DNA from 2 places in the Micromonospora sp. MGP-C2 genome. Region 1 is predicted to be linked to the other one. Evidence: predicted binding sites of a transcription regulator. Region 1 holds the regulator's gene; the other holds the start of a gene.
The links. Region 1 encodes HspR, which represses chaperone genes until heat shock. Its sites were predicted from a motif close to TTGAGTNNNNNNNACTCAA; they were not measured.

Region 1 (15,329 bases):
ACCTCCCAGCCGGCCTGGCCGTACGCCTCGAAGGAAAGCCGTTCGCCGCCCTGGGACCGGTAGTCGTGGTATCGAAGGGTGCCACTGGGGTCGAGGCCGGTGCTGCCGGTGGCCGTGAAGCGGGCCTGACCGGACTCCTCCGAGGCGTAGCGGCGGCCGGCAAAGTCGAGGGTGGATGCACCCGGGGTGATCGTGGCGGCCGGCTCGGCGGTCCAGAGCACCAGCTCCAGGTCCGGGTCCTCCTCCACGGAGAGCCAGCGCTTGTCGCCCTCGACGGTGTCCAGCAGGTGCTCGGCCCAGCCCCAGCCGCCCTCGTTCAGATGCACCGAGCCCCGGACCGCGTACGACACCCGGCGGATCTCGACGATGTCGCCGGGCTTGAGCCTGCGCGGGTCGCCGCGGAGCGCGTCGCTGTCGGTGTCCCGGAACGGGTCGGCGGGTGCCGCCGGCCGGGCGGCCTTACGGCCCTTGCGTACCGCCACCACCGCCACCACGACCCCGGCGACTCCGATCAGACACCCCAGCGTCGTTACCAGGTACGCCACAGGACCATTCATGCCGACCACCTCCCCAAGTGCGTCGGCGGGAACGGTAACAACCCCGCGCACCTGGGGAAACAAATCATTCTCTGGTGATGCGGCAGCTACGCAGCGTCCCGGTGGAGTGTCGGTGAGGGCGGAGAACGTGTCGGGCCGACCCCGCCTGCGGAGGCGGGATCGGCCCGGGTGCGACGGATCAGGCGGCGGTTACGGAGAGGGTGTTGGTTTCGGTGGCGCGGTCCACCTTCACCGTTTCGCCGTCGCGGATCTGGCCGGACAGGAGCGCCTTGGCAAGCTGGTCGCCGATTGCCGTCTGGATCAGGCGACGCAGCGGGCGAGCGCCGTAGATCGGGTCGTAGCCGTGCTCGGCGAGCCAGTCCCGAGCGGCATCGGTGATCTCCAGGCCGAGCCTGCGGTCGGCCAACCGCCGCCGCATCCGGTCCAACTGGATGTCGACGATCGAACGCAGATCGTCACCCAGCAGCGAGGCGAAGACCACGATGTCGTCCAGCCGGTTGAGGAACTCCGGCTTGAAGTGCGACCGCACCACGGCGAGGACGCCCTCCCGGCGCTGCTCCTCGGCCAGGGTCAGGTCGCTGATCACCGACGACCCGAGGTTGGACGTGAGGACCAGGATGGCGTTGCGGAAGTCCACAGTGCGGCCCTGGCCGTCGGTGAGCCGACCGTCGTCGAGCACTTGGAGCAGCACGTCGAAGACGTCCGGGTGGGCCTTCTCCACCTCGTCCAGCAGGATCACCGAGTACGGCCTGCGGCGCACCGCCTCGGTGAGCTGGCCGCCCTCGGTGTAGCCGACGTAGCCGGGCGGGGCGCCCACCAGGCGGGCGACCGAGTGCTTCTCGCCGTACTCGCTCATGTCGATGCGGACCATCGCCCGCTCGTCGTCGAAGAGGAACTCGGCGAGGGCCTTGGCCAGCTCCGTCTTGCCGACACCCGTGGGGCCGAGGAAGAGGAAGCTGCCGGTCGGGCGATCCGGGTCGGCGATTCCGGCCCGTGCACGACGTACCGCGTCGGAGACCGCGCCGACCGCCTCGGCCTGGCCGACCACCCGGCCGCCCAGAGACTCCTCCATCCGCAGCAGCTTGGCCGTCTCGCCTTCGAGCAGGCGGCCGGCGGGGATGCCGGTCCAGGAGGCGACCACCGCGGCGATGTCGTCCGCGCCGACCTCCTCCTTGAGCATGGCGCCGTCGGCCTGGAGCTGGGCCAGCTCCTCCGCGGCCTGCTTCAGCTCGACCTTGAGGGCGGGGATGCGGCCGTAGCGCAGCTCGGCGGCGCGCTCCAACTCGCCGTCGCGCTCGGCCCGCTCGGCCTCACCGCCGAGGCGCTCCAGCTCCTCCTTCGCGGTGGAGAGCTTGGTGATGTGGCTCTTCTCCGTCTGCCAACGCTCGGAGAGCACAGTGAGCTGCTCGCGCTTGTCGGCCAGCTCCTTGCGCAGCCGCTCCAGCCGCTCGGCGGAGGCGGCGTCCGGCTCCTTGGCCAGCGCCATCTCCTCGATCTCCAACCGGCGGACCGCCCGCTCGATCTCGTCCACCTCGACCGGCCGGGAGTCGATCTCCATCCGGAGCCGGGACGCGGACTCGTCGACCAGGTCGATCGCCTTGTCCGGCAGGAACCGGTCGGTGATGTAGCGGTCCGACAGTGTCGCGGCGGCGACCAGCGCGGCGTCGGTGATCCGTACGCCGTGGTGCACCTCGTAGCGCTCCTTGAGCCCCCGCAGGATGCCGATGGTGTCCTCGATCGTCGGCTCGCCGACCAGCACCGGCTGGAAACGGCGCTCCAGAGCCGGGTCCTTCTCGACGTGCTCGCGGTACTCGTCCAGCGTGGTGGCGCCCACCATCCGCAGCTCACCACGGGCCAGCATCGGCTTGAGCATGTTGCCGGCGTCCATCGAGCCCTCGCCCTTGCCGGCACCGACGACGGTGTGCAGCTCGTCGAGGAAGGTGATGACCTGCCCGTTGGAGTTCTTGATCTCCTCCAGGACGGACTTGAGCCGCTCCTCGAACTGCCCCCGGTACTGCGCACCGGCGACCATCGCGCCCAGGTCGAGCGAGATCAGCTTCTTGTCGCGCAGCGACTCGGGCACGTCACCGGTGACGATCCGCTGGGCCAGCCCCTCGACGATCGCGGTCTTGCCGACGCCGGGCTCACCGATCAGCACCGGGTTGTTCTTCGTACGCCGGGAGAGCACCTGGATGACCCGGCGGATCTCGGAGTCACGGCCGATGACCGGGTCGATCTTGCCGTCCCGGGCGCTGGCGGTGAGGTCGACGCCGTACTTGGTCAGGGCCTGATAGGTCTGCTCCGGGTCGGCGGTGGTGACCCGTCGGTCGCCACCCCGCACGGTCGGGAAGGCCGCGACCAGGGCGTCCTCGGTGGCACCGGCCGTCTTCAGCGCACCGGACACCGCGCCGCCCACCCGGGCCAGGCCGGCGAGCAGGTGCTCGGTGGAGGTGTACTCGTCGCCCAACGGTCGGGCGATCTGCTCGGCGGCGCCGATGGCGTTGACGAACTCCCGAGCCAGGGTCGGCTCGGCGATGCTGGAGCCGCGGGCGGCGGGAAGGCCGTCGACCGCGCGCTGGGCGGCCCGGCGCAGCTCGGTCGGGTCGGCCCCGACGGCGCGCAGCAGACCGGTGGCGGTCGAGCCGTCGGTGTCCAGCAGTGCCAGCAGCAGGTGCCAGGGCTCCACTGTGGCGTGACCACGCTGGTTGGCCAGCGCGACGGCGCCCGTGATGGTTTCGCGGCTCTTGGTGGTGAGTTTTTCGGTGTTCATGGGCTCCCCCGGATCGGCGTTGTCCACTGAGTTGGACACAACCAGAGTTGAGCGTATTCCGCTCAACCTTAGCGCGTGATGCCCATCACTCCCGGCGACGCCACCGCCAGTCGAACTCTCCAGCGGCGGGCGCCGGTCCGGGGAGCGGATCCGAGGCCGGCCCGGTGGACAGACCCGCCAGCAGCACCGCGAGCTGGCGTCGGCGCAACTGCCCGGTGCGCTCCGAATCGGGTACGCGCACCGCAGCGCACGCCTCCAGCAGCAACCCCAGATCCTGCACGACCGCGTCCGGGCGCAGCCGCCCGCTGGCGCGGGCCCGCTCGAACAGGGCGGTGGCCAACTCGTTGGCGCGCGTCGCGTCCCGACCCATCTCCTCGGTCGGAGTGAACATGCCGGCCAGGTGGACGGTGAGCGAGTGCACGTCGGCGTCGACCACCTGGGTCAGGAAGGCGCTGAACGCGGTCCAGTCGTCCGGCTCGGCGAGGGCGGCCTCGGCTGCGGCGACGTACCGGCGCAACCCGTCGTGGCAGAGCTGGCGCAGCAGGTCCTCCTTGCCCGCGTACCTCCGGTAGAGGGCACTGATGCCGACACCCGCGCGTTCGGCGACGGCGGCGATCGGCGCCTTCGGGTCGTCCAGGAAGACCGCGCGGGCGGCTTCGAGGATGACCTCGTCGTTGCGGGCGGCCTGGGCGCGGCGGCCGGCCAGCGTCTTTCCGGGGGGATTCGGCATGACCCCAGACTACCAGTGGAACGGATCATTCCGGTCTGCTACTCTGGTTGCAGAACGAAACATTCCGTTCCGAAGGAGCTTCAGATGACCGGCACCGCGATCCGCCCGTTCCGCGTCGAGATCCCGCAGACCGCCCTCGACGACCTGGCCGACCGGCTGGGCCGCACCATCTGGCCCGCCGACCTGCCCGGCACCGGCGACTCGTACGGGATGAGCAGCGACCGGGTCCACGCCCTCGCCGACCGGTGGCGGGACGGCTTCGACTGGCGCGTCGTCGAGGCCCGCCTGAACGCCCACCCGCAGTTCGTCACCGAGATCGACGGCGAGCAGATCCACTTCCTGCACGTCCGGTCGACCCGACCGGACGCCACCCCGCTGGTGCTCACCCACGGCTGGCCCGGCTCGGTGCTGGAATACCTCGACGTGATCGCCCCGCTCACCGAGCCGACCGACCCGGACACGCCGGCCTTCCACGTGGTCATCCCATCGCTGCCCGGCTTCGGCCTCTCCGGCCCGACCCGCAGCGCCGGGTGGAACCGGCACCGCACGGCCCGCGCCTGGGCCGAGCTGATGAACCGCCTGGGGTACGCCAGCTACGGCGCGGTCGGCAACGACGCCGGCTCGATGGTCGCGCCGGAGCTGGGCCGGATCGACCGGGACCACGTGCTCGGCGTCCACGTCACCCAGCTCTTCTCGTTCCCCTCCGGCGACCCGGCCGAGTTCGCCGGGCTGTCCGAGGCGGATCAGGCGGCGCTCCAGCACCTCCAGTGGTTCTACGAGAACAAGTTCTCCTTCAACCAGGTGCACAGCCAGCAGCCACAGACCCTGGCGTTCGCGCTGGCCGACTCCCCGGTCGGGCTGCTCGCCTGGAACGCGCAACTCTTCGACGAGAGCCTGGACGCGGACTTCATCCTGGCCAACGTGGCGCTCTACTGGTTCACCGGCACGGCCGCGTCGGCGATCCGGTTCTACTGGGAGGACGCGCACGTCGAGGAGTCACCGACCGGGCCGACCACCGCGCCGACCGCGCTGGCCATGTTCCCCGGCGACTTCCAGTCCATCCGCCGCTTCGCCGATCGGGACCACGCGAACATCGTCCGGTGGAGCGCGTACGACAACGACGTCGACGGCCGCGGTGACGTCGGCGGTCACTACGCCGCCCACCAGGCCACCGAGGTTCTGGTCGCCGACATCCGCGAGTTCTTCGCCAGCCTCCGCTGACGACGACGAGCCCGGTGCCCGCGCCCGCTCCACCGGGGGCGGGCACCCGCCCCTCTGCGTGCCTCGGCCCTGTTGGACGTGTCGGGGCTGGTCGGAGGGCCGAGGGCTTCCAAGATCTGCGTTCTGTTCACGAGGCGGTAGCCTTGGTGGGTGCGAGTACGTGTCGAGCAGACCGCCTTACCCGGGATCGGGGTACGCCACGATCTGGTGACGGAGTCAGGACGCCGTTTGGGCGTCGTCTCCCACCGCAATGGCCGCCGTGATCTCGTTCTCTACGACCCCGACGATCCCGACGCCTGCCAGTCGGACATCCCGCTGACCGACGACGAGGCTGAGGCCCTGGCCGACATCCTCGGCGCGTCGCTGATGCTCGGCCAGCTCTCCGGGCTGCGTGAGCAGGCGGCCGGTCTGCTCACCGAGCAGATCGCCATCACGGCCGGGTCGCCGTACGTCAACCGGAAGCTCGGCGACACCAAGGCGCGTACCCGCACGAGCGCCTCCATCGTGGCGGTGCTTCGCGAAGGCGAAGTCATCGTCTCGCCACTTCCCTCCTTCCGCTTCGCGGCCGGCGACGTGGTGGTCGTTGTCGGGACCCGACGGGGTCTCGACGGCGTGTCCGCCATCCTCGCCGACAGTGACCCGGACGGCTGAGGCGGATGCACGATTCCACCACTCTGCTCGTCGAAGTCGGCGCGCTGCTGCTGCTGCTTGGCGTCCTCGGTCGGCTCAGCCGCCGGGTAGGCCTGTCCCCCATCCCTCTCTACCTGTTCGCCGGGCTGGCGTTCGGGCACGGCGGGCTGCTTCCGCTCGCCGCCAGCGAGGAGTTCTTCGCGGTCGGCGCCGAGATCGGCGTCATCCTGCTGCTGGTGATGCTCGGCCTTGAATATTCGGCCAACGAGCTGGTCGGCAACCTCCGATCGGCGGCCCCGGCTGGGCTGATAGACGGCGTCTTCAACGCGCTGCCCGGCGCGGCGTTCGCCCTGCTGCTCGGTTGGGACTGGGTGGCCGCCCTGGTGCTCGGCGGCATCACCTGGGTCTCCTCCTCCGGCGTGATCGCCAAGGTCCTCGCCGACCTGGGACGACTCGGTAACCGGGAAACCCCGGTGATCCTCTCGGTCCTCGTGATCGAGGACCTGGCGATGGCGCTGTACCTGCCGCTGGTCACCGCCGTGCTGGCCGGCACCGGTCTGCTCGGCGGCGGCATCGCACTCGCCGTCGCGGTGGGCACGGTGCTGCTGGTGCTGGTGGTCGCCATCCGGTACGGCCACCTCATCTCGTCCGCCCTGTCCGCGAAGGACCCGGAGGCGCTGCTGCTCGGCGTACTCGGTCTGACCCTGCTGATCGCCGGGCTCGCGGCGAAGCTGCAGGTGTCGGCGGCGGTCGGCGCGTTCCTCGTCGGCATCGCGCTCTCCGGCCCGGTGGCGCACCACGCGACCGAGTTGCTTTCCCCCCTGCGGGACCTGTTCGCCGCTGTGTTCTTCGTCTTCTTCGGCCTGGTCACCGACCCACGGGACATCCCGCCGGTGCTGTTGCCGGCGCTCGCGTTGGCCGTGGTCACCATGGCGACGAAGACGCTCACCGGCTACCTCGCGGCGCGTCGGGTGGGCATCGCGGAACCCGGCCGATGGCGGGCCGGCCTCGCACTCGTACCCCGAGGTGAGTTCTCCATCGTCATCGCCGGGCTCGCGGTGGCCGCCGGGAGCGTCGAGCCACAGTTGGCGGCGCTGGCCGCGACGTACGTCCTGATCACCGTGGTGACCGGGCCGATCCTCGCCCGGCTGCCGGACTTCCCGTGGTTCAAGCGGTGGCTGCGCACCCGCGCGGCGGCCCAGCGGGCGGCACCGGTCCCGATCCACGACTGACCGCGCAGCCCCGACCCCAACGGTTGCTGAATTGCTCCCCACGGGGACTACCGCAGCACTCGACGGCAGGTTACCGTTTCGCCCCAGCAGCCAGGGTCCGCAGGCAGCGCAGCCAAACGCGGGCGAGAGCGGAAGGTTGGCCGGTGAGCGTGCAGGAATCGACGTTCCACGGCTTCGCCAACCCCGTCGACCCGAGTCCGGCGGAGTTGCGAGCTTGGGCGTACCAGCCTGATTCTGTGCCGTTGGCTTCGATGCCGCCCGACTGGGACCTGCTGGTCTCCGGCGATCGACTGGTGTTGACGCTCTTCGAGCTGGCGATGGACCCGTCCTGCCCGGCGCGGCGGTTCGCGTTGCACTGCCTCTACATCTACGCGGCCGACGGCATCCGGACGAACTTCCGCGCCCACCCGAAGCGTCGCTTCCGCAAGCTCGTCGAACAGGCCGAGCGTGAGGGCGACGAGCTGATGAAGATCTGGGCGCACAACGGCCGGGTGCTGCTCGCCCGACCGGATCTCTTCGTCTACCGGGACTGGTGCGAGGGCGGCCTGGTCCGCGAGAACCGCCGCCTCGGCTGAGGTCGGTTCAGTACGACGGCGAACGGGCCGGGACCCCCGCCCTGGCGTCACCGCGTCCCGGCCCGCACTCAGCGACGCGAACGGGCTGCGACCCCCGCCCTGGCGTCACCGCGTCCCGGCCCGCACTCAGCGACGCGAACGGGCCGGGACCCCCCGTGGGTCCCGGCCCGCACGTCGGTCACCGGTCAGTCCTGCTGCCGTTCCGTCTCGGCTCGGTCCTTCTCGCCGCCGTGGTCGTCCCGGCCGGCGAACCGCCCTCCGACGACCCGGTCCCGGTAGGTTCCCTCGGTCACCTTGTCGAACTTCTTGCGGACGGTCTCGGCCAGCTCTTCCAACCGGTCTTCCGCCTGCTGGGCAACCTTCTTCGCCGGCTCCGCCATCGCTCCCCCTCGCCATGCCGGTAGGTCCGTATTAAGCCGATTGGACCGTATTGACAGGCTAACCGAAGCGGCCCGGACCGCGCCGGGAAATCCGGTACGGTCCGGGCCGAAAGACAGCGCCGGGTGAGCGGTTGGTCAGCGATCGGGCATGCGGCGGGGTCGCCAGACGACCAGCGCGGTGGACGTGCGGTTGGTCGGCACCAGGTCCCGACCCGGGAAGCGGGCCAGCGACTCCAGCTCGGCCACCCGGCGGTACGCGGCGTCCAGCTCCGCCTCCAGCCGGGCCACCCGCTGCTGCGCCTGCTCCAGCAGCCGCTCCAGCCCGATGATCCGCTTGACGCCGGCCAGGTTGATCCCGTCGTCCTGGCTGAGCCGCTGGACCTCGCGCAGCAGCACCACGTCGCGCACGCTGTACCGACGTCCGCCACCAGCGGCCCGGCCGGGCTGCACCAGCCCCAGCCGGTCGTACTGGCGCAGGGTCTGTGGGTGCATCCCCGCCATCCGGGCCGCAACCGAGATCATCAGAACCTTGGCCTCGTAGGCAGGGTCACCCGAACCGAGGAACTCGCCCGACATGCCGCTCACCTCCGCGTCCACTCCATCGGACTAACTGACCCGACGCACCCGAGCGTCGAGATGTTCCCGGGCCGCCGGCGGGCTCTGCTCGGCGAACGCCTCCAGTGCCGTGCGCGCCTCGTCCGACAGTCGGGCCGGGACCACCACGTCCAACGTGACCAGCAGGTCACCGGCCTGCCCGTCGCGGCGGACCACACCCTTGCCGCGGGCCCGCAGCACCCGCCCGCTCGGCGTCCCCGGCGGAACCCGCAGGGTCACCGCGCCGTCGAGCGTGGGCACCCGCAGGTCCGTGCCGAGCACGGCCTCCGCGAAGGTGACCGGCACGGACAGCGTCAGATCGTCACCGGTACGCCCGAACAGCTCGTCCGGTCGAACCTTGACCTGCACGAAGAGGTCACCAGCGGGGCCGCCGCGCTCGCCTGGCTCACCGCGCCCGGCCAGCCGGATGCGCTGACCGTCGGCCACCCCGGCCGGGAACCGCACGTTCATGGTGCGGGTCTTGGTGACCCCGCCGCTGCCCTGGCACTCCGGGCACTTCTCCTCGACCACGGTGCCGACGCCCTGGCAGTTGCGGCACGGCTCGGAGAAGCTGAACGCACCCTGGTCGCGGGTGGTCACCCCGGCGCCGTGGCAGACCGTGCAGGTACGCGGCTGGGTGCCGGGCTTGGCCCCGTTGCCGTGGCAGGTCTCGCAGACTCCGGGGGCGCGCAGCGTCAGGGGCAGCGTCACCCCGCGTACGGCGTCACCGAAGTCCAGTGCCACCTCGGTCTCGACGTCCCGACCACGGGCCGGACCGCGCGGAGCGGCCTGCCCACCGGCCTGCCCACCGGTGAAGATCGAACTGAACAGGTCCTGGAAGCCGGCTCCGCCGAAGCGACGGTCGCCGCCTCCACCGCCGCCGAACATGTCGGAGACGTCGAACGGCATGCCGCCCGGCTGGCCTCCGCCCCGGGCGCTGCGCCGGAACGCCCCCGAGCCGAACAGCGAGCGCATCTCGTCGTACTCGCGACGGCGACCCGTGTCCGACAGGACGTTGTAGGCCTCGGACGCGGCCTTGAACCGCTCCTCGGCCTTCGGGTCGCCCGGGTTGTGGTCCGGGTGCGACTCCCGGGCCACCTTGCGGTACGCCTTCTTGATGTCATCCGCGGAGGCGGCCTTGTCCACGCCGAGCACGGCGTAGAAGTCCTTCTCGATCCAGTCCTTCGAACTCACCGGTCCACCCCCTCTCGACCCTCGCGGCCCGGCCGTCCCGCCCACCGCTGCGCGGTGGGCGGGACGACTCGGTCACTGTCTCGCACTATTCCGGATCCGCGACCGCGACCAGCGCGGGGCGCAGCAGCCGCTCACCGAGCTGGTAGCCACGCCGCATGACCTGGACGCAGGTCGGCTCGCTGACGTCGGCCGAGGTCTGGTGCGCGACCGCCTCGTGCCGGGTCGGGTCGAACGGGTCGCCCTGCTCGCCGAAGGCGTTCAGGCCGAACTTGCCCAGCGCGGTGGTGAGTTGTTCCGCCACCGTGCCGAACGGCCCGACCAGGTCGCCGTGTTCCCGGGCCCGGTCCAGGTCGTCCAGGATCGGCAACAGCGCGGCCAGAACCGAGCCGGTCGCCTGCTCCTGCACCAGGCTGCGGTCCCGGTCGACCCGCTTGCGGTAGTTGGCGTACTCCGCCGACACCCGCTGCAGATCCCTGGTGCGCTCGTCCAGCTCGGCCCGGAGCGCCTCCAGCTCGGCGCCGAGCGAGGTGCCCGTGCCGCCGCCGTCGACCGGCTGCGCCGGGGCGTCCACCACCGCCGGGCCGGATGGTTCCGGACCGTCGGTGGCGTTGACCTCGACCTCGATCTCGTCGACCACCACCTCGGCGTCCTCGACCAGGCCCTCGGCCGGTACGCCGGTCTCGGCGTCGGCGGCGGTGCCCTCAGGCTCCGACGTGTCGATGAGCTTGCGGTTGTTGCGGATGACGACCCGCTCCTTGTCGCCGGTGGTCGGCTCCGTGGGCGCGGAGCCACCCGGCGTCGACCCGGTGTCGGCCGGGTCGGCGGCTCGTGGCTTCTGCGTCATGCGGCTACCTCATCCCCTTCGCCGTGGGTACGCGTCCGAGGCCGGTGGTCACTTCTTGCCGTCCTCGTCCACGATCTCCGCGTCGACCACGTCGTCGGCCCCACCGGCCTGCGGGCCGGTCGCACCGGTCGCACCGGCCGCGCCGGTCGCGCCGGTCGCACCCGGGCCAGGCTCGCCACCCGGCTGCTGGCCCTGCTCGGCCTGCTGCGAGTAGAGCAACGAACCGGCCTGCTGGGAGACCTGCGCCAGCCGCTCGTGCGCGGACTTGATCTTCTCAATGTCCTGGCCGCCGAGGGCGCCACGCAGTTCGCCGAGCGCCTCGTTGAGCTGCTCCCGGTTTTCGGTGGGCAGCTTGTCGCCGCTCTCGGCGAGGAACTTCTCGGTCTGCCACTGGAGCGCCTCGGCCACGTTGCGGGTCTCGGCGTCGTCGCGGCGGCGCTTGTCCTCCTCCGCGTGCTCTTCGGCGTCCCGACGCATCCGCTCGATGTCGTCCTTCGGCAGCGAGGAGCCGCCGGTGATCGTCATCTTCTGTTCCTTGCCGGTGCCCAGGTCCTTGGCGTGCACGTTGACGATGCCGTTGGCGTCGATGTCGAAGGCGACCTCGATCTGCGGGACGCCGCGCGGCGCCGGCGGGAGGCCGGTCAGCTCGAAGGTGCCGAGCTTCTTGTTGTAGGCCGCGATCTCACGTTCACCCTGGAAGACCTGGATCAGCACCGACGGCTGGTTGTCGTCCGCCGTGGTGAAGACCTCGGAGCGCTTGGTCGGGATGGTGGTGTTGCGCTCGATCAGCTTGGTGAAGATGCCGCCCTTGGTCTCGATGCCCAGGCTCAGCGGGGTCACGTCGAGCAGCAGGACGTCCTTGACCTCACCCTTGAGCACACCGGCCTGGAGGGCGGCGCCGACGGCGACGACCTCGTCCGGGTTGACGCCCTTGTTGGGGTCGCGACCGGTGAGCTGCTTGACCAGGTCGGTCACGGCGGGCATCCGGGTCGAACCGCCGACCAGGATGACGTGCTCGACGTCGGAGATCTTGATCCCGGCGTCCTTCACGGCCTGCTCGAACGGGCCCTTGCAACGGTCCAGCAGGTCCTGCGTCATCCGCTGGAACTCGGCGCGGCTCAGCGTCACGTCGAGGTGCAGCGGGCCGGCCGCGCCGGCGGTGATGTACGGCAGGTTGATGTTGGTGGTGGTGGCGGCGGACAGCTCGATCTTGGCCTTCTCGGCAGCCTCACGGAGGCGCTGGAGGGCCATCTTGTCCTGACCGAGGTCGATGCCGTGCTCACCACGGAACGTCTTGACCAGGTGGTCGATGATCCGCTGGTCCCAGTCGTCGCCACCGAGCTGGTTGTCGCCGCTGGTCGACTTGACCTCCACGACACCCTCGGCCAGCTCCAGCAGCGACACGTCGAACGTGCCGCCGCCGAGGTCGAAGACCAGGACGGTCTGCTCCTTGGAACCCTTGTCCAGCCCGTACGCCAGGGCGGCCGCGGTCGGCTCGTTGACGATCCGCAGCACGTTGAAGCCGGCGATCTCACCGGCCTCCTTGGTGGCCTGGCGCTGGCTGTCGTTGAAGTAGGCCGGAACGGTGATCACCGCGTCGGTGATCTGCTCGCCCAGGTACGCCTCGGCGTCCCGCTTGAGCTTCATCAGCGTCCGGGCCGAGATCTCCTGCGGGGTGTACTTCTTGCCGTCGATGTCGACGGACCAGTTCGTGCCGACCTCGCGCTTGACCGACCGGATCGTCCGATCCGGGTTGGTCACTGCCTGACGCTTGGCGACCTCGCCGACGAGCACCTCGCCGTTGCGGGCGAACGCGACGATCGACGGAGTCGTCCGCGACCCCTCAGCGTTGGCGATGACGGTGGGCTCACCGCCCTCGAGAACGCTGACGCAGGAGTTCGTCGTGCCGAGGTCGATACCGACCGCACGTGCCATGTTCGCTTCCTCGCTTCGTAAGGTTGTGCAGGTGACGGGCACTGCCCGCGGCTGCCTGGCGAGCACCGCCCGCAGCGGGCCCCACCACAAGTTGAGTGAACTTGACTCAATAGTGCCACGCGTTGGCGAATCGTCAAGTTGAGTTGAGTCAACCTGACGCAACCCACCCGTTATTACCGTCCGGTTGTCTTCTCTTGCATCGGTCGGGCACGCTTTAGCGGTGACGACGCACGGCGATTCCGCCACCCGTTCCGGCGCGCCCGCCGTCGCATCCCGCACCGGCCCGCCGGACGCCGCGGAGGAGCCGCCCGCCACCACCGGGGACAACAGCCTCCCCGGCGCACTGTCGGGCCTCCGGGAGGCGATCGGTGCGACCCGGTACCCCCTCGCGCTGCCCACCGCCGGGTCCGCCCGGCACAACGCCACCGCCCTCACCGACCAGCTCGACGACTATCTGCTGCCCCGGCTCGCCCGGCTGGACGCCCCACTGCTCGTGGTGGTCGGCGGCTCCACCGGTGCGGGCAAGTCGACCCTGGTCAACAGCCTGGTCAAGGCCCGGGTCAGCGCCGCCGGCGTGCTCCGGCCGACCACCCGCTCGCCGGTGCTGGTCTGCAACCCGTCCGACGCGGCCTGGTTCCGGCAGGGTGACCTGCTGCCCGGGCTGACCCGCACCACCGAGCCGAGCGAAGATCCACGCGCGCTGCACCTCGTCACCGCGCCGGCCCTGCCCGCCGGGCTGGCCTTCCTCGACGCGCCCGACATCGACTCGGTGGTGGACGCCAACCGGGCGCTCGCCACCCAACTGCTCGCCGCCGCCGATCTCTGGCTCTTCGTCACCACCGCCGCGCGGTACGCCGACGCGGTGCCCTGGGAGCTGCTGCGCAGCGCCCGGTCGCGAGGCGCGGTGATCGCCATGGTGCTGGACCGGGTGCCCGCCGAGGCCACCGAGGAGATCGCCGCGCACCTGAGCGAGATGCTCGCCGAACAGGACCTCGGCCGGGCGCCGCTGTTCGTGCTGCCGGAGACCTGGGTCGACGGGCAGGGGTTGCTGCCCGAGGGGGTCACCGCATCGCTGGCCGACTGGTTCGCCCGGCTGGCCGGCGACGCGGACGCCCGGGCGGCGGTGGTCCGTCAGACGCTGGACGGGGCGCTGGCCGCCCTGCACCCCGCCGTCGAGGAGCTGGCCGACGCCGCCGACGAACAGCTCGCAGCCGCCGACGGGCTGGACGAACGGGTCCGGGCCGCGTACCGGGGTGCCGAGCGCACCGTCGAGCAGGGGCTCCAGGACGGTCGGCTGCTCCGGGGCGAGGTGCTCGCGCGCTGGCAGGAGTTCGTCGGCACCGGCGAGCTGTTCCGCACCCTGGAGGCACGGATCGGCCGCCTGCGGGACCGGGTGGTGGCCGCCGTCACCGGCCGGCCGGCGCCCTCCGTCGAACTCCGCAACGCCATCGAGTCGCAGCTGGTGACGCTGCTGCGCGGGGTGGCCTCGGAGGCCGCCGAATCCGCGTACACCGGGTGGAGGGCACACCCTGCGGGCGCCGACCTGCTCGAACCGGCGCTCGCCCACCCGAGCGCCGACCTGCCCGAACGCGCCGAACGGATGGTCCGGGACTGGCAGCGCGGGGTGCTGGAGCTGGTCCGGGTCGAGGGCGGGGACAAGCGGTTCGTGGCCCGCACCGCCGCGTACGCCGTCAACGCCACCGGGCTGGCCGTGATGATCGCCGTGTTCGCCTCCACCGCGTTCATCCCGACCGGGCTGGAGCTGGCCACCGGGGCCGGCACCACCGTCGCCGCGCAGGCCGTACTCCAGGCGATCTTCGGCGACCAGGCGGTGCGTACCCTCGCCGCCAAGGCCCGCACCGACCTGCTGAAGCGGGTGCGGACGCTGCTCGACGCGGAGGCCGACCGGTTCCTGAGCCGCACCGCGGACGCCCGCCCCGCCGCGGACGCCGGCGACGGCCTGCGCCGGGCCGCGGGCCGGGTCGAGCTGGCCCGGCACCGCAGCGGTCTGTCCGCCGCCGGCAACACTCAGCCGGCCGCCGACGAGGAGGGTTTCCGGTGACGAACATCACCGGCCGGGTACGCGAGGCGTTCCGCGGAGACCAGCGGGTCGACGCGGACGTGCTGATCGCCCGACTGGACGCGGTACGCCGGTTCCTGACCGCTGTCGACGGCCTGCTGCCGGACGCGGAGCTGGTGCCCGCGCACACCCTGGTCGAGCGGGCCGGCACCCGACTCGCGCTCTCCCGGGACCACACCGTGGTCGCCCTGGCCGGTGCCACGGGCAGCGGCAAGTCCAGCCTCTTCAACGCGCTGGCCCAGCTGGAGCTGTCGCCGGTCGGGGTCCGTCGGCCGACCACCGGCGTCACCCACGCCTGCGTGTGGGGCCCACTGGAGGGCGCCAACCGGCTGCTCGACTGGATCGGCGTGCTGCCCCGACACCGTTTCGTCCGGGAGAGCGCCCTGGACGCGGACGACGAGACGGCGCTGCACGGGCTGATCCTGCTCGACCTGCCCGACTTCGACTCGGTCCAGCGGTCCCACCGGCTCGAGGTGGACCGACTGCTCGGCCTGGTCGACCAGGTGGTCTGGGTGGTCGACCCACAGAAGTACGCCGACCGGGTCATCCACGACAGCTACCTGCGCGAGTTTCACCGGCACCGCGAC
Region 2 (15,329 bases), 3.5 Mb from region 1:
GTGCAGTTCGTCGGCGATCTCGATGGTGTTGCGGCCGGCGGCGATCGCCCGCAGCAGCCGACGTTCCTCGCCGTCCAGGTCGACCGGGGCGGCGCGGGTCGGCCGCAGCATGGCGTGCAGCAGTTCGGCCGGCAGCACGGCCCACCCCTCCAGGACCGCCAGCAGCGGGGGCAGCAGTTCCTCCGGTTCACTGGTCTTCGGCAGGAAGCCCTCGGCGCCGGCCCGCAGCGCCTCCAGCGCCGGCGCCGGGTCGGCTGAACCGGACATCGCGACCACCCGTACCCGTGGGGTGGTCCGCCGGATCGCGCCCACCGCCCGGATGCCTCCCGGTGGGGGCATGTGCAGGTCGACCAGGGCCAGGTCGGGCTGCCACTGGCTGACCAGCGCCGCGGCGGCTGCGGCGTCGCCGGTCGAGGCGACCACCTCGGCGCGGCCGTCGGTGGTGATGGGGAGCAGCAGTTCGAGGCCGCGGACGAAGAGGGGGTGATCGTCCACGACGACAAGTCGCATGGTGGAGGCTCCCGGCATGTCTGCGCCGTTCCCCAGCGGGTACCGATCATGCGGGTACGCACCGAACGAGGGGAGTCGGGTGGATGCGCGCACGCCACGGTCTGCAGGGCCTGCTGCGAGGGTTGCGCCGGATCGAGCCAACTCCAGGCGAGATGCGACCACCGGTGGCGGATTCGGAGTTGCTGCTGCGGGTGTTGTGCCACGAGTTCCGTACGCCGATCAGCACCCTGACGTCGCTGACCCGCGCGCTGGCCGACGAGCAGCGAGAGCTCAGCGGCGCCGACCGGCGGGCGATCAGCGAGTTGGCCCGCGACCAGGCCGTCCACCTGCAGAGTCTGCTACGCGACGCGACCGCCGGCACCGGCGCGCTGGCGCTGGCTCCACAGCCGGAGCCGGTCGTCCCGCTGGCGGGCATCCTGCGCGAGGCCGCCGCGTTGGTGCCGGCCGGTCGGCGGCGTGCGCGGGCCACCCGGCGGGCGGGCGCCTGCCCGGTGCCGGCCGGACGGACCCGCCAGGTGCTGGTCAACCTGGTGGAGAACGCGCTGCGGCACGGGCCACCGGACGGGCAGGTGGGGCTGTACGCCACAGTGCGTGGGCCTGGCCTGAGCGTCCTGGTCACCGACGAGGGACGGGTCGACGACGCGTTGCTGTCCGCGTTGCGCCGCCCGGCGCCGGCGGTGGGGATGTCCGGGCTGGGGCTGTGGATCGTGCAGCAGCTCCTCGTGCCGGACGGGGGAGCGCTGCGGGTGCACCGACTGCGACCGCGCGGCGTGGCGCTGGAGGTGCTGCTGCCGACGGTTCACCCGCTGCGCTGACCCCACCGGGACACGGGTTGGCCCGGTCGGGTCACCGAGACGGGAACGGCACTCTCTACCAGTTCCCGTCATGAGGGGGTCAGATGTTCAGCCATGTCAAGGACCTGCAGTTCGAAGCCAAACCGGACGGCCCGGACGCCGCGTTCGCCCGCCGCCTGCAGGAGGTGCTGGGCGGCAAGTGGGGTGAGATGACCGTCGCCAACCAGTACCTGTTCCAGGGGTGGAACTGCCGGCTGCCCGGCAAGTACAAGGACCTGCTGCTCGACGTCGGCACCGAGGAGATGGGCCACGTCGAGATGATCGTCACGATGATCACCCGGCTGCTGGACAGCGCACCGCTGTCGCTGACCGAGGGGATCGCGGAGGATCCCGGGGGCGCGGCGACCTACGCCGGGTCGAACCCGGCGCACTTCATCCATGGTGGTGGCGGGGCGTTGCCCGCCGACTCCAACGGGGTGCCCTGGAACGGCTCGTTCGTCACCGCCAGCGGCAACCTGCTGGCCGACTTCCAGCTCAACGTCACGGCGGAGGCGCAGGGTCGCCTCCAGGTCGCCCGGTTGTTCAACATGACCGACGACCCGGGCGTCAAGCAGATGCTGCGCTTCCTGTTGGCCCGCGACACGATGCACCAGAACATGTGGCTGGCTGCGATCGAGCAGCTCAAGGAGGACGGCTTGGAGGACATGCCGGTGCCGGAGGCGTTCCCGGACTCCGGCGAGTTCACCGAGGAGTTCGGCTACACCTACCTGAGCTTCTCCTCGGGCACCGATGCCAACGAGGGGCGCTGGGCGTCCGGGCCCACGCCGGACGGCAAGGGTGAGTTCCGCTACGGCGACAGCCCGCGGGCGAACGCGCCGGAGCCTGTCCTGCCGCCGGGGGACCCGCGGTTGTACGGCACCAATCCGGGTGTGGCCGGCTCGGTCGTGAACACGGTAAAGAGCAAGCTCACCTGACGTGTCCGGTCGGGTCGCCCGCCGGTTTCGGGCGGCCCGACGGACCGGGCGGAAGAGTGGTCTGGGTCACAGAGCGGAACAAGGGGAACGCTTTGTTACTTGAGCCAGACACGCTCAACTCAACGCGATAGCAGGTGTTCGATGGCAACTCTTCCGGTACTTCCCCTGACCGACGCCGTGCTGCTGCCCGGCATGGTCATCCCGGTGACCCTCGACCCGACCACCCAGGCCGCGATCGACGCAGCTCGGGCGACCGGCGACCGCAAGCTGCTGGCCGTGCCGCGGATCGACGGCGAGTACGGCCCGGTCGGCGTGGTCGCCACCATCGAGAAGGTCGGCCGGCTGCCCGAGGGTGAGCCCGCCGCCGTCATCCGTGGCCTGTCCCGGGCCCGGATCGGCTCCGGCGTGCCCGGCCCCGGCGCCGCCCTCTGGGTCGAGGCCTCCGAACTCGACGAACCCGCTCCCGCCGGCCGCGCCCGGGAACTCGCCCGCGAGTACCGCGCCCTGGTGACCTCCGTGCTCCAGCAGCGGGGTGCCTGGCAGGTCATCGACGCCGTGGAGCGGATGACCGACCTGTCCGAGCTGGCCGACTCGGCCGGCTACGCGCCCTGGCTGACCCTGGACCAGAAGACCGAGCTGCTCACCGCGCCGGACGTGACCGCCCGGCTGGAGCTGCTGGTCGGCTGGGTGAAGGACTACCTGGCCGAGCAGGAGGTCACCGAGCAGATCAACAGTGACGTCCGCGAGGGGCTGGAGAAGTCACAGCGGGAGTTCCTGCTGCGCCAGCAGCTCGCCGCGATCCGTAAGGAGCTGGGTGAGGACGAGCCGGACGGCTCGGCCGACTACCGCTCCCGGGTCGAGTCCGCCGAGCTGCCGGAGAAGGTCCGCGAGGCGGCCATGCGCGAGGTCGGCAAGCTGGAGCGGGCCAGCGACGCCTCCCCTGAGGCGGGCTGGATCCGCACCTGGCTGGACACCGTGCTCGAAATGCCGTGGGGCACGCGTACCGAGGACAACACCGACCTGGCTGCCGCCCGGGCGGTGCTCGACGCCGACCACGCCGGCCTGTCCGACGTGAAGGACCGCATCCTGGAGTACCTGGCCGTGCGCAACCGTCGCGCCGAGCGCAACCTCGGCGTGGTCGGCGGTCGCGGCTCGGGCGCGGTGCTCGCCCTCGCCGGCCCTCCCGGGGTCGGCAAGACCAGCCTCGGCGAGTCCGTGGCGCGCGCGCTCGGGCGTAACTTCGTCCGGGTGTCGCTCGGCGGCGTCCGCGACGAGGCGGAGATCCGCGGTCACCGGCGCACCTACGTCGGCGCGCTGCCCGGTCGGATCGTCCGCGCGCTGCGCGAGGCCGGCTCGATGAACCCGGTCGTGCTCCTCGACGAGGTGGACAAGCTGGCCGCCGGCTACGCCGGTGACCCAGCCGCCGCCCTGCTGGAGGTGCTCGACCCGGCGCAGAACCACACCTTCCGGGATCACTACCTGGAGGTCGACCTCGACCTGTCCGACGTGCTGTTCCTGGCCACCGCCAACGTGGTGGAGTCCATCCCCGGCCCGCTGCTGGACCGGATGGAGCTGGTCACCCTGGACGGCTACACCGAGGACGAGAAGGTCGCCATCGCCCGTGACCACCTGCTGCCCCGGCAGCGGGAGCGGGCCGGGTTGACCGCCGACGAGGTGGAGATCGCCGACGAGGCGTTGGCGCTGATCGCGGGGGAGTACACCCGGGAGGCCGGTGTCCGGCAGCTCGAACGTGGCCTCGCCAAGATCCTGCGCAAGGTGGCGGTGACGCTGGCGACCGACCCGTCGCCGGTACGCGTCGACACCGACAACCTCACCCGCTACCTGGGGCGACCGAAGTTCACCCCTGAGTCGGCCGAGCGCACCGCCGTGCCCGGCGTGGCAACCGGCCTCGCCGTCACCGGCGCCGGTGGGGACGTGCTCTTCATCGAGGCGACCAGCATGGAGGGCGAGCCGGGGCTGACCCTGACCGGCCAGCTCGGCGACGTGATGAAGGAGTCGGCGCACATCGCCCTGTCGTACCTGCGCTCCAACGGGCGTCGGTTCGGCATCGACCCGAACGTCCTCGCCGGACGCCGGATCCACGTCCACTTCCCGGCGGGCGCGGTGCCCAAGGACGGCCCGAGCGCCGGAATCACCATGGTGACGGCCCTGGCCTCGCTGGTCACCGGCCGCCCGGTCCGCCCCGAGTTCGGGATGACCGGCGAGGTGACGCTGTCCGGTCGGGTGCTGCCGATCGGCGGGGTGAAGCAGAAACTGCTCGCCGCGCACCGGGCCGGCCTCACTGAGGTGATCATCCCGGCGCGCAACGAGCCCGACCTGGACGACCTGCCGACCGAGGTGCGCGAGGCGCTGACCGTGCACACCCTGGCCGACGTGGCCGATGTGCTCGCCCTGGCGTTGCGCCCGGCCGACGTCAATACGCTGGACGGTCCGGCGCTCTTCGCGGCCTGACGCTCGGAGCACAAGGACCCCCGCCGTCTGTGAAGACGGCGGGGGTCCTCTGCGTACCCGGGGAGAGGTCTACTGTCTCGCTTGAATCCTCAACTACCTCTTCTTCGCCGCGAGGCGTCCCCCTGGAGGAACCCCCGTGAACGTGGTGCTCTGGATCATTCAGATCCTGCTCGCCGTCGTCTTCGCCGGCGCCGGCTTCGCCAAGCTGACCCAGCCCAAGGACAAGCTGCGCGAGATGATGCGGTGGGTCGACCCGGTCCCGCCGACCCAGGTCAAGGCGCTCGGCGCCGTCGAGCTGCTGGCCGCCCTCGGGCTGGTGCTGCCCCCACTCACCGGCATCGCCACCGTGCTCACCCCGCTCGCCGCCACCGGGCTGGTCATCGTCATGATCGGCGGCATCCTCGTGCACCTGCGCGACAGGAAGAAGCAGGACACGGCGGAGCAGCGTCGTACGGAGCTGCAAGGCGCGATCACCTGCGCGGTGCTGCTCGTGCTCGCCGCCGTGGTGGCGTGGGGCCGGTTCGGGCCGTACTCCTTCTGATCCGCACCGCCGGCGACCGTCGTACCTCGGCGGTCGCCGGCGGCGTGCTCGGGCCGGCGGTCGCCGGCGGCGTGCTCAGCGCTCGTCGCCCCCGCGGTCGCGGCGCACTGTGGCCTTGCGGCCCTTGATCGTGCTCTGGCGCAAACCGGAGATCACCTCGTCGGCCACCCCCTGCGGCACCTCGACCAGCGAGAACCGGTCGGCGATCTCGATCGAGCCGATGTCCCGACCACGGATCCCGGTTTCCCCGGTGATCGCGCCGACCAGGTCCTGCGGGCGCACCCCGGCGCGCCGGCCCAGGCCGACGAAGACCTGGACGGTGTTGCCGCCGCCGGAGCGCGGCCGGCCCCCGCCCCGCCGGTCGCCGCCCCGGCCGCCGGTCTCCGGTCGACCCTCGCGGGGACCGCGGACCGGGACCTGCGGGATCTCCTCCTCGTCGTCGGAGCCCGGCGACGTCACCTCGTGCGCCAGCTTCACGGCCGCGAGGGCGACCTCCATCAGGTCGAACTCGTCGGTCAGCGTCTCCACGATGACCCGGAACGGGTCGAGGTCGTCCTCCAGCAGGCTCTCCCGCAGCGCTGCCTGGGTCAGCTCCAACCGGCGGGTCCGCATGTCGGCCACTGTGGGGATCTTGTCGATGGTGATCCGTTGGCCGGTCACCCGCTCGATGGTCTTGAGCATCCGGTGCTCACGCGGCTCGGCGAGGGTGATCGCCACGCCCTCGCGGCCGGCCCGACCCACCCGGCCGATCCGGTGCACGTACGACTCCGGGGCGGACGGCACGTCGTAGTTGACGACGTGGGAGAGCTGCTCGATGTCCAGCCCACGGGCCGCCACGTCGGTGGCCACCAGCAGGTCGGCGGTGCCCGCCCGCAGCCGGCCCATCACCCGGTCGCGCTGCTCCTGGCTCATGCCGCCGTGCAGCGCCTCGGAGCGGTAGCCCCGGCCGTTCATCGTCTCGGTCAGCCGGTCGACCTCTTCCCGGCTGCGGCAGAACACGATCGCCGCGGTGGGCGACTCCACGTCCAGCACCCGGCCCAACGCGGCCGGCTTGTGGGCCCGGGTCACGATGTACGCGCTCTGCCGCACCCGCGGCGCCTCGCCCGCGACCGTCGGCTCCCGGCCGATCTCGATCCGGACCGGTTCGCGCAGGTGCTGCCGGGCCATCCCGTCGATGCGCGACGGCATGGTGGCCGAGAAGAGCACCGTCTGACGCTCGGCCGGAGCGTGCTCCAGGATCGCCTCGATGTCCTCGGCGAAGCCCATGTCGAGCATCTCGTCGGCCTCGTCGAGCACCACCGTGGCGAGCCCGCCCAGGCGCAACGTGCCCCGGGCGATGTGGTCGAGGGCTCGCCCGGGGGTGGCCACCACCACGTCGACACCGCTGTCCAGTGCCCGCAGCTGCCGCCCGATCGGCTGCCCACCGTAGATCGGCAGCACCCGGGCACCCAGGTCCTTGCCGTAGCGGTGGAACGCCTCGGAGACCTGCACCGCCAGCTCACGGGTGGGCACCAACACCAGCGCCACCGGGTCACCGCCCTGGCGGTGCGCCGTCATGAGGTTCAGCAGCGGGAGCGCGAACGCCGCCGTCTTGCCGGTGCCGGTGGCCGCCTGGCCCAGCAGGTCCCGACCCTCCAACAGTGGTGGGATCGCCTCCCGCTGGATCGGGGTCGGCTCTTCGTAGCCGAGGGCGGACAGCGCGCCCAGCAGCTCGGGACGCAGCCCGAGCTCGGTGAAGGCGTACACCTCTTCGGCGCCGGCGGGGGCGGCGTCAATCGGTGCGTCGATCGGTGCGTCGTGCTGTGCAGGTGCGGAACTCATGTGCCAAGCCTTTCATTACGCCGTCCAAGCCGCTGCGCCGACCGCCACAAGAGCGCGATCAGCGCCCCGGGACACCCCCGCAGGATCGGCACAGCAACGCCGAAACTGCTGCCTCCGCGACGTCTGAGGCAGCAGTTTCACCGTTGTTGCGTGGATCCTGCCCGTTCGGCCCCGCGGCCAGAGCCGTCAGACAGCGCCGGTCAGGATCGCCAGGATCATGGTGCCCGCCAGTGTCGTGTCGAACACGCCGCACCACTCGGCGTATCCGCGCGGCACCACCCGGCCGGTGCGGTGGTGGGCCAGGTCCCACCCGGCGTGCGCCAGCCAACCGAGCGCCACCAGCCACGCGGCCGTCTGACCCCCGACCGCGACCGCGACCAGCGTCAGCGTGACCCAGACGACCAGGCCGACCAGTTGGGTGGCGAGCACGCCCGGCCCGCGCAGGGTGCGTCGGACCACGCCGATCAGCAGGTACCCACCGGGCAGCACCAGCATCGTCCACGCGCTGAGCACCCTCGGCTCGACCCACATGTCCACCGTCATCAGCAGCGCCAGCCCGGTCGGCCAGCGGTGGGCCAGCGCCACCACGGCCGGGTGCCGGCGTACCGACACCGGCGTCTCGTGCCGATGGCGCACCGCCACCAGCACCATCGCCGGCACCATCAGCAGGTGACCGCCGAGCATCAGGGCATCGCCATCGAGCCGGCCGGCCCAGAACGGTACGAGCACCAACAGGAACGGCACGTACATCGCCGCGGCCATCTCCACGACCCCACGCCAGTGGTGCGCCCGGTAGCGCATCCACACCGTCATTCCGACCGTCATGTTCGTGGCCATCACCAGCGCGGCGACGTCCGGCCGGTCCAGCGTCCCGGTGATCCCGAGCGGGGCGCCGGCCGCGTCCCACAGGGGCCCGAGCAGCAGCATCCCGACGACCATCGCCAGCGCCATCTCGGCGAGATGCCACCACAGCCGCCGCGTGCCGGCGCCGGTCGCTGCCGGCATCGGCGCAGGCGACGGTACGACCATGCTGTCCGCGTACACCCGTGTGTTTTCCATGCCGTTGACACTGCCGGTGTCCTGGCGCGGTGGGCAGGCTCGTCCGTCACCGGAAACCCGTGCGGATCGCACGGTCCAACCGTGACATCTCGCACGGGTGGACCGGGCGCCGGGCGGTCCTAGGATCGGTGCGTGGCGAGCGAGGCGGTGACCCCCCGGGCGGACCGCCGGCTGCACCGGGCCCGGCGGGCGACGCTGCTGTCGCTGGCCACCGGCGTGTGGGCGAGTGTCCTGCTGCCCGCGGCCGGCCTGACCCGGGAGCCGTCCCCCGGCCGCGTCGCGCTCGGCGCGGTCGGGATCGTCCTCTTCGCGGCCACCCAGACCGCTGTGCTGTACGCGGCGGTCACCCCCTGGCTCGCGCAACGGTGGCGACGTCGCGCCCAGCTCGGCCTGGTCGTCGTGGCGGCGCTGACCGTGCCGTTGGTGGCCCCGGTCGCGGCCGGGGCCTGGCCGACCTGGGCGTGGATCGGGGCCTCCCTGGTCGGGATGGCCCCCTTGCTGGTCCGCCTCCCGGGCGCGCTGGCGGTCACCGCCGGCGCCCTGTTCGTGTCGGCCGCGGTGGCCTGGTGGACCGGCGGGTCCGTGGGGCGGTCCCTGGCCGTGACCGGTGGCATCGGGGTGGGCGTGGCCGCGGTCAACTGGTTCCAGGTCTGGTTCTGGGACCTGCTGGTGGAGGCTCGGCAGGGTCAGGCCGCCCAGGCCCGGCTGGCCGCCGCCGAGGAGCGGCTGCGCTTCGCCCGTGACGTGCACGACCTGCTGGGGCACAGTCTCACCGTGATCGCGCTGAAGGCCGAACTCGCCGCGCGGCTCGCACCGGTCGACCCGGAGCGGGCAGGGCGGGAGGCCGCCGAGGTGCAACGGTTGGCCGCGTCCGCGCTCACCGAGGTCCGCGAGAGCGTGCACGGCTACCGGGCCGTCGACCTTGGCGAGCAACTGACCGCGGTGGCAGACGTGCTGCGCTCCTGCGGGGTGCGCTGCACGGTGCCGCCACACGTCGACCTGCCTCAGCCGGCCGCCACCGAACTGGCGGCGGTGCTGCGCGAGGCGGGCACCAACGTGCTGCGGCACAGCCGGGCCGAGTGGTGCCGGATCCACATCGACCGGGACGAGAACGGGGCCAGGATGACCATCGCCAACGACGGGGCCGACGACAGCGGCCCGGACGAGCACAGCCACGGCCTGCGCGGCCTGGCCGACCGGCTGGCCGCGGTCGGGGGAGAGCTGCGGGTCCGCCGGGAGGACAGGGTGTTCACCCTGGAGGCGACAGTGCCGGTGCCGTCGTGATCCGTGTCCTGCTCGCCGACGACGAGGACCTGATCCGGGTCGCGGTCGCCGCGCTGCTCGGCCTCGAACCGGACATCGACGTGGTGGCCCAGGCCGCCGACGGACCCACGGCGGTCACCGCGACGCTCGCGCACCGCCCGGACGTGGCGGTGGTGGACCTGGAGATGCCCGGCCTGGACGGCATCGCGGTGGCCGCCGAGCTGGCCCGGGTCCGTCCTGAGTGCGCGGTGGTCGTGCTGACCGGGCACGGCCGCCCGGGGCACCTGCGTCAGGCACTGACCGCCGGGGCGCGCGGTTTCGTGCCCAAGGGCTCGCCCGGTGGCGCGCTCGCCGACGTGATCCGCCGGGTGCACGCCGGCGGACGGTACGTCGACCCGTCGCTGGCCGCCGACGCGTTGACCCTGCCGGCGTGCCCGCTGACGCCGCGGGAGCTGGAGACGCTACGGCTGGCGGAGGTCGGCGCGCCGGTCGCGGTGATCGCCCGCCGGGTGCACCTGTCCACCGGCACTGTCCGCAACCACCTCTCCGCCGCCGTGCAGAAGCTAGGCGCGACCGACCGTGCCGAAGCCGTCCGCACCGCCCGAAACAACGGCTGGCTCTAACGGAGCCCACCCCCGCCCACCCACTCATCGGCCCTCCCCGGCCCCCTCCCGCCCCGTCGATCATGAAGTTAGCGGCGTCGATGCCGGCGTGTCGCGACGCTAACTTCATGATCGACGCGGGGGTGGCTGCGCGGAGCGCATTGCCGTGGGGGATCAGACGGTCGGGCGGAGCAGTCCCGCTAGCGTGGCGGGGTGCGTACCGTCGAACTGGTCTGCTCGCCTGGGTTGGACGCCGAGGTTCGGGCGGTCTGGGACCGGTTGGCGGCTGCCGGGTTGCCGAGCCTGGCCCGCAACATCCACCCGACCAACCGGCCGCACCTGACCCTCGCCGCCGTCGACGAGTTTTCGCCCGGCGTCGAGCGCCGCCTCGCCGAGCTGTTCGACGCCGCGCTCCCGATCCCGGTCACGCTCGACCGCGTTGTCGTCCTCGACGGCAGCGCCCCGCTGGTCTGGCTCGTGCAACCCACGTCGGCGCTGACCGCGCTGCACGCCGCCGTCTGGGACGTTCTCGCCGAGGCCGACGGGCACCGGCCGTGGCACGCGCCTGGCTTGTGGGTGCCTCACCTGAGCCTGGCCTTGCGCTTTCGCAACGCGGACCTGCGGTTGGCCCGTGCCGTCGCCGGTGGGCAGCGCCCGACCGGGGACTTCGACGCCGCGCGCAGCTACGACGGCACGGACCGGACGCTGACACCGCTGACCACGCCCTAGCCCCGTCGCGGCGTGTCAGGGGCCTTCAGTTGCTGCCCCCGCCGCCACCGCCGTCGCCGCCCCCTCCGTCGCTCCCGCCACTGAACTCGCCTCCGCCACTGCCGCCTGCACCGCCGGCGTAGCCGTGACGGCCGTCGTTGAAGGGCAGATCACCGCGGATGCCGCGCGGCTTGGGCCGCTTGCCCGGCCCCGCGAGGTGTTGCAGGCAGACGCGGTCGGAGACCGGGAAACATTCGCCACGGCCTCCGCAGTCGGCCAGGTAGCGGTTGCCATTCTGGACGCGCACCTCCTGGTCCACCCGGAACAGCAGGGGAAGGCCGGTCGGACCACAATTCTCGTCCCGGCGGCCGTGGTTCAGCGTGGCGAGCAGGGCGCTGCGATCGGCGTTGGTCATGCCTCCGCCGGTCGCGGGCCTGGGCTGGTGCGGCAGAGGGCGCCCGAACGCGGCGTCGCAGAAGGCGGCGTAGTCCTGCGTATGCCGGGTCAGTTCCTGCCACAGATCGTCCACGGCCACCGACGGCACCGACAGTTTCGCGTTGGGCTGGCGGGCGATGATCCGGAACCACTGCCGGGTCGCGGTTTCGACGAGGGCGATGTCGTCGTCGCTGAGATGGGGGTGCCGGTTTCGTAGCTGCTGCCGCCCGCTGGCAGGGAACTGCAGGTCGGTCACGGCGCGGAGTCGGTGAGGGGTGCGGTTGCTTCTGAACGTTGTCCAGTTCATGCGGCTGCTTCCATCCGCCCGGGTGCGGGCGCTAGGGCCTCGACTTGCCGAAGTGGCGCCGCGGCTCCTTCAGGGTAGGGCAGCCGGCAAGTGCGTCACCAGACACGACGTTGACCGGGTCGAAGGGCCCCCTGCACGTCGGCAGGGGGCCCGCCGCTCTAGCGGTAGAAGCGCAGGTAGTCGAACTCGGCGGTGACCGCCGGTTCGGCGCCGCCGTGCGCCACCAGGCCGATCCGGGGAGTGGTGTCGGCCGGGAACGTCCACACCGCACCCCACGTCCAGGTACGCCCGTCGCGGCTGGAACCGGCCCGGAACTCGTGCTCCCCGGTGGCCGGGTCGACGTGGTGCGCCAGTCGTAACCAGGTGGTGGTGGCCGGGGTGCCGACGATGCTGCCGCCGTAGACCGGCTGGCCGGCGAAGGGCAGCTCGTAGCCGTACTCGACCTGCCGGGTGTTCCAGATCGCCACCTGGGTCAGCCGGGCGAACCGGTCGTCGTCCACGTAGGCGACCAGGCCCGCCTGCTGGTAGTTGCGGACGGACTCCTCACCCAGGTCCAGCGTCACCTTCGTCTCGACGACGTAGTCGCCACGCGGCGCGTCGCGCAGCAGCACACCGGCGGTGTTGCCGGTGCCGGTCAGGTCGGCCGACTGCACCGGCCAGCGCAGCGCGCCGTCGGCGGCGGTGACCGCCGGGTCCTCGCGGACCCACCGCCAGTCGCCGTCGAGCCCATCGGTGAACTCGTCGGAGTACGTCCGCAGCGGCGCGCCGACGCGGGGCTCGGGCACCGCCCGCTTCGCCGGCTGGAACAGTCGGGCCACGCTGACGTTGTCGAACTCGGCCGGACCACCGGCGGCGGCCAGCCCAGGGCTCCCCACGACCGGGCGGTCCAGCCGCAGCGACACCACGGCGACCTGGTCACCGAGGCGGGCCGGGCTCAGTTCGGCGACGAGTTGCTGCCCGCGTACCTCGATGGCCAGGTTGTGCGGGTCGGCCAGGTCGAGCCCGACGGGCAGCGGCGTGGTCGCGCGGCGGCGGCCGTCGCTGGCCACGAGCCGGCCGGCGGCCGCGTCGACGCGGACCTCGACCCGGTCGCCGAGGGTGACCCCGGCGCTCGCCGCGCCGGTGAGCCGCAGGTCGGTCTCCGCGCGCACGTCACCGCCCACAGTGGTACGACTGGTCAGCGCGCCGCTGCCGACGAGCCGGCCGTCGGTGACCCGCCACTGGCCCGTGACACGTCGCCAGCCGGCCAGCCCGGTGTTGTCGAACCGGTCGTCGACCCGGCCGGTGGTCACCGGTGCGGGTCGGGCGCCCTCGGACGGTCCGGCGCCGGCGTTCACGGTCGGCCAGCCGTCGATCCAGTCGAGGCGGTCGAGCAGCATCGGGCGTTCGTTGATGCCGAACGGCTCGTCGAGGTACGGGTCGGCGCGGTCGATCGCGTGGTAGACGATCCAGTCCTGACCGGACAGGTCGGTGAGGAAGCCGTTGTGCCCGGTGCCGATCCACCGGTTGCCGTTCTGGGTCAGCACCGGCGTGCCACCCGCCCGGGACGCGGTCAGCGCGACGCCGTCGCGGTCGGTGAACGGGCCGCGCGGGCTGCGTGCGCGTCCCACCTGGACGGAGTAGCCGGTGGCCGGGCCGGCGCAGCAGTTGGCCGTGGAGGCGAACAGGTAATACCAGCCGTCGTGGCGCAGCACGTAGCTGCCCTCGAACTTGTTGTCGATCGCCACCTGCGTCGGTGTGCCCACGGCCCTCAGCCCGTCCGCGCTGAGTTCGGTGACCGAGATGCCGCCGTAGTAGCTGCCGTAGTAGAGGTAGCCCCGGCCGTCGACGTCGGTGAACTGGCTGGGGTCGATGGTCCACAGATAGCCGCCGCCCCCGCCGGGGCGGGGGGCCACCACGGGTTGCGCGGCGAAGGTCCACGGGCCGGTCGGGGTGGGCGCGGTGGCCGCGCCGATGGCGTAGTCGCTGCCCTCGGCGGAGACGGTGGTGTCGGTGACCGTCACGTACATGACCCACTGATCGCCGACGCGGCGCACGTCAGGTGCCCAGAAGGCCGCACCGGGCGCCGCGTACGGTGGCCGCTGCTCGGGGCCGAACGCGTCCCCGACGTACGCCCAGTCGACCAGGTTGGCCGAGCGGGCGGTGGGCACCCGGTGGAACTCGTGCTCGCCCTCGCGCAGTGGGTCGGTGGTGCCGTAGGCGTACCAGAAACCGTCGTCGCCGCGCACGATGACCGGGTCGGCGAACGTGTCGCCCACCCCGACCGAGATCGGATTGTCGTAGCGGGACGGACCGCCGGAGCCGGCGGCGGGTGGGGGCGCCAACGTGGCCAGGATCAGACCGAGCGCGGCGGCGAGCGCGCCGCCGCGGCGAAGATGTCGCATGTGGACCTGCCTCGGGGGAGTGGGCGTGGGGTCGTGCCCTCGTTTCTACAACGATGGATACAACGTTGTAAAGAGATCGACGTCTGCGGTCTCGCGTACCCGCGCGCCGCCCCCGGCCGCTCACCGCGCCGATGGCCGGGGCGATGATGGGGCCATGAGTGGTGGCACCGAGGGCCGGGGAATGGCCGAACTCGCCGCGCTGCTGGCCGACGGCACCCGGGCCGGCATCTGCCTCGCGCTGCTCGACGGCCGGGCGTGGACCGCCGGGGAGTTGGCCCGCCGCGCCGGGGTCGCCCCGTCGACGGCCAGCGACCACCTCACCCGACTGGTCCGGGGCGGGCTGCTGGTCGAGGAACGGCAGGGTCGGCACCGCTACCTGCGGCTGGCCGGGCCGTCGGTGGCCCAGCTGATCGAGGACCTGGCCGGGCACGCGCCGACCCCACCCGCGCCGGTCGGGTCGCTGCGGGCCGCCACCGCGAGCGCCGCTCTGGCGTACGCCCGGACCTGCTACGACCACCTGGCCGGGCGCCTCGGTGTGCTGATGTACGACGCGCTGCTCGCCGACGGACGGCTGGACCGGTCCAGCGGGTTGGCGCTGACCGCCGACGGGTGGGCGTGGGCGGCCGACCTGGGCGTACCCGTGCAGGTGCTGCGCACCGCCCGCCGCCCGGTGGTCCGCGACTGCCTCGACTGGACCGAACGCCGCTCGCACCTGGCCGGGGCGCTCGGGGCGGCACTGTGCCGCCGCTTCACCGACCTGGGCTGGATCACCCAGGGCGCCGGCCGCGCGATCCGCCTCACCCCGATCGGTCGCGTCGCCCTGGCCGAGACCCTGCACGTCCCGGACGACACCCTCACCCCCACGTCGCCCCCGACACCCACCAGCGGCCGAGCCTGACCCACCGCCCACCCCGCCAGCGGCCGCCCTCGCGGGGCGCGCGGCGCGGTGCGGGCTTGACTGTTCGGTGGGGAGCGAAGGGTTCGGGTTCTACGGTCGGGCCGTGACTGACAGCTGGTCTGACATCGCTCCCGCTCCCGCAACGCCGGACTGCGGCCCGCCATCGTTCGAACCGGAGCGCGGTTGGTGGGTGACACGGCACGTCGACGTGCGGGCGGCGCTCACCGACCCGGCCTTCCGGGTGCCGGCCGTCGAGAGCGGCCCGCCCGGCACGCTCGCCTGGCTGCGCGCCTCAGTCAGCCGGTTCAGCCCCCCGCAGCAGCACGCCGAGCGCCGGGCGGTCGTGGTGAGCGTGCTGACCGAGCTGGACCCGGACGACCTGCGGCACGAGGCGGCCCGGCTGACCGTCGCTGTCCTGGACCGGGCCGGCGACCGTCTCGACGTGACGCGTGACGTGGCCCGGCCGGTGCCGCTGCGGGTGCTGGCCGGTCGGCTCCGTTTCGCCGATCCGGCAGCCGCCGGGACGGCGGTCGCTGTCGTCGCTGCCGCGTACCACCCGGG

Region 2: a site for HspR is predicted at 2,378-2,396, ahead of lon (endopeptidase La). Genes of this name have one in related genera too.

What each region holds. Positions count from the first base shown of each region.
Region 1 covers NZ_JBYMEN010000002.1:4,404,357-4,419,685, reverse strand. Annotated here, with positions in the region: gene AC3CF1_RS20240 (DUF4178 domain-containing protein) at 1-557, opposite strand, end outside; gene clpB (ATP-dependent chaperone ClpB) at 736-3,327, opposite strand; gene AC3CF1_RS20230 (TetR/AcrR family transcriptional regulator) at 3,413-4,057, opposite strand; gene AC3CF1_RS20225 (epoxide hydrolase family protein) at 4,142-5,278, shown strand; gene AC3CF1_RS20220 (cation:proton antiporter regulatory subunit) at 5,429-5,929, shown strand; gene AC3CF1_RS20215 (cation:proton antiporter) at 5,935-7,140, shown strand; gene AC3CF1_RS20210 (hypothetical protein) at 7,284-7,715, shown strand; gene AC3CF1_RS20205 (hypothetical protein) at 7,901-8,095, opposite strand; gene AC3CF1_RS20200 (heat shock protein transcriptional repressor HspR) at 8,231-8,671, opposite strand; gene dnaJ (molecular chaperone DnaJ) at 8,702-9,883, opposite strand; gene grpE (nucleotide exchange factor GrpE) at 9,969-10,727, opposite strand; gene dnaK (molecular chaperone DnaK) at 10,776-12,662, opposite strand; gene AC3CF1_RS20180 (ABC transporter) at 12,883-14,724, shown strand; gene AC3CF1_RS20175 (GTPase) at 14,721-15,329, shown strand, end outside.
Region 2 covers NZ_JBYMEN010000002.1:866,887-882,215, reverse strand. Annotated here, with positions in the region: gene AC3CF1_RS03745 (response regulator) at 1-510, opposite strand, end outside; gene AC3CF1_RS03740 (sensor histidine kinase) at 594-1,325, shown strand; gene AC3CF1_RS03735 (manganese catalase) at 1,409-2,278, shown strand; gene lon (endopeptidase La) at 2,420-4,750, shown strand; gene AC3CF1_RS03725 (DoxX family protein) at 4,887-5,291, shown strand; gene AC3CF1_RS03720 (DEAD/DEAH box helicase) at 5,367-7,112, opposite strand; gene AC3CF1_RS03715 (hypothetical protein) at 7,299-8,171, opposite strand; gene AC3CF1_RS03710 (sensor histidine kinase) at 8,304-9,455, shown strand; gene AC3CF1_RS03705 (response regulator transcription factor) at 9,452-10,057, shown strand; gene AC3CF1_RS03700 (2'-5' RNA ligase family protein) at 10,250-10,765, shown strand; gene AC3CF1_RS03695 (glycine-rich domain-containing protein) at 10,791-11,435, opposite strand; gene AC3CF1_RS03690 (glycoside hydrolase family 43 protein) at 11,645-13,870, opposite strand; gene AC3CF1_RS03685 (ArsR/SmtB family transcription factor) at 14,025-14,768, shown strand; gene AC3CF1_RS03680 (cytochrome P450) at 14,959-15,329, shown strand, end outside.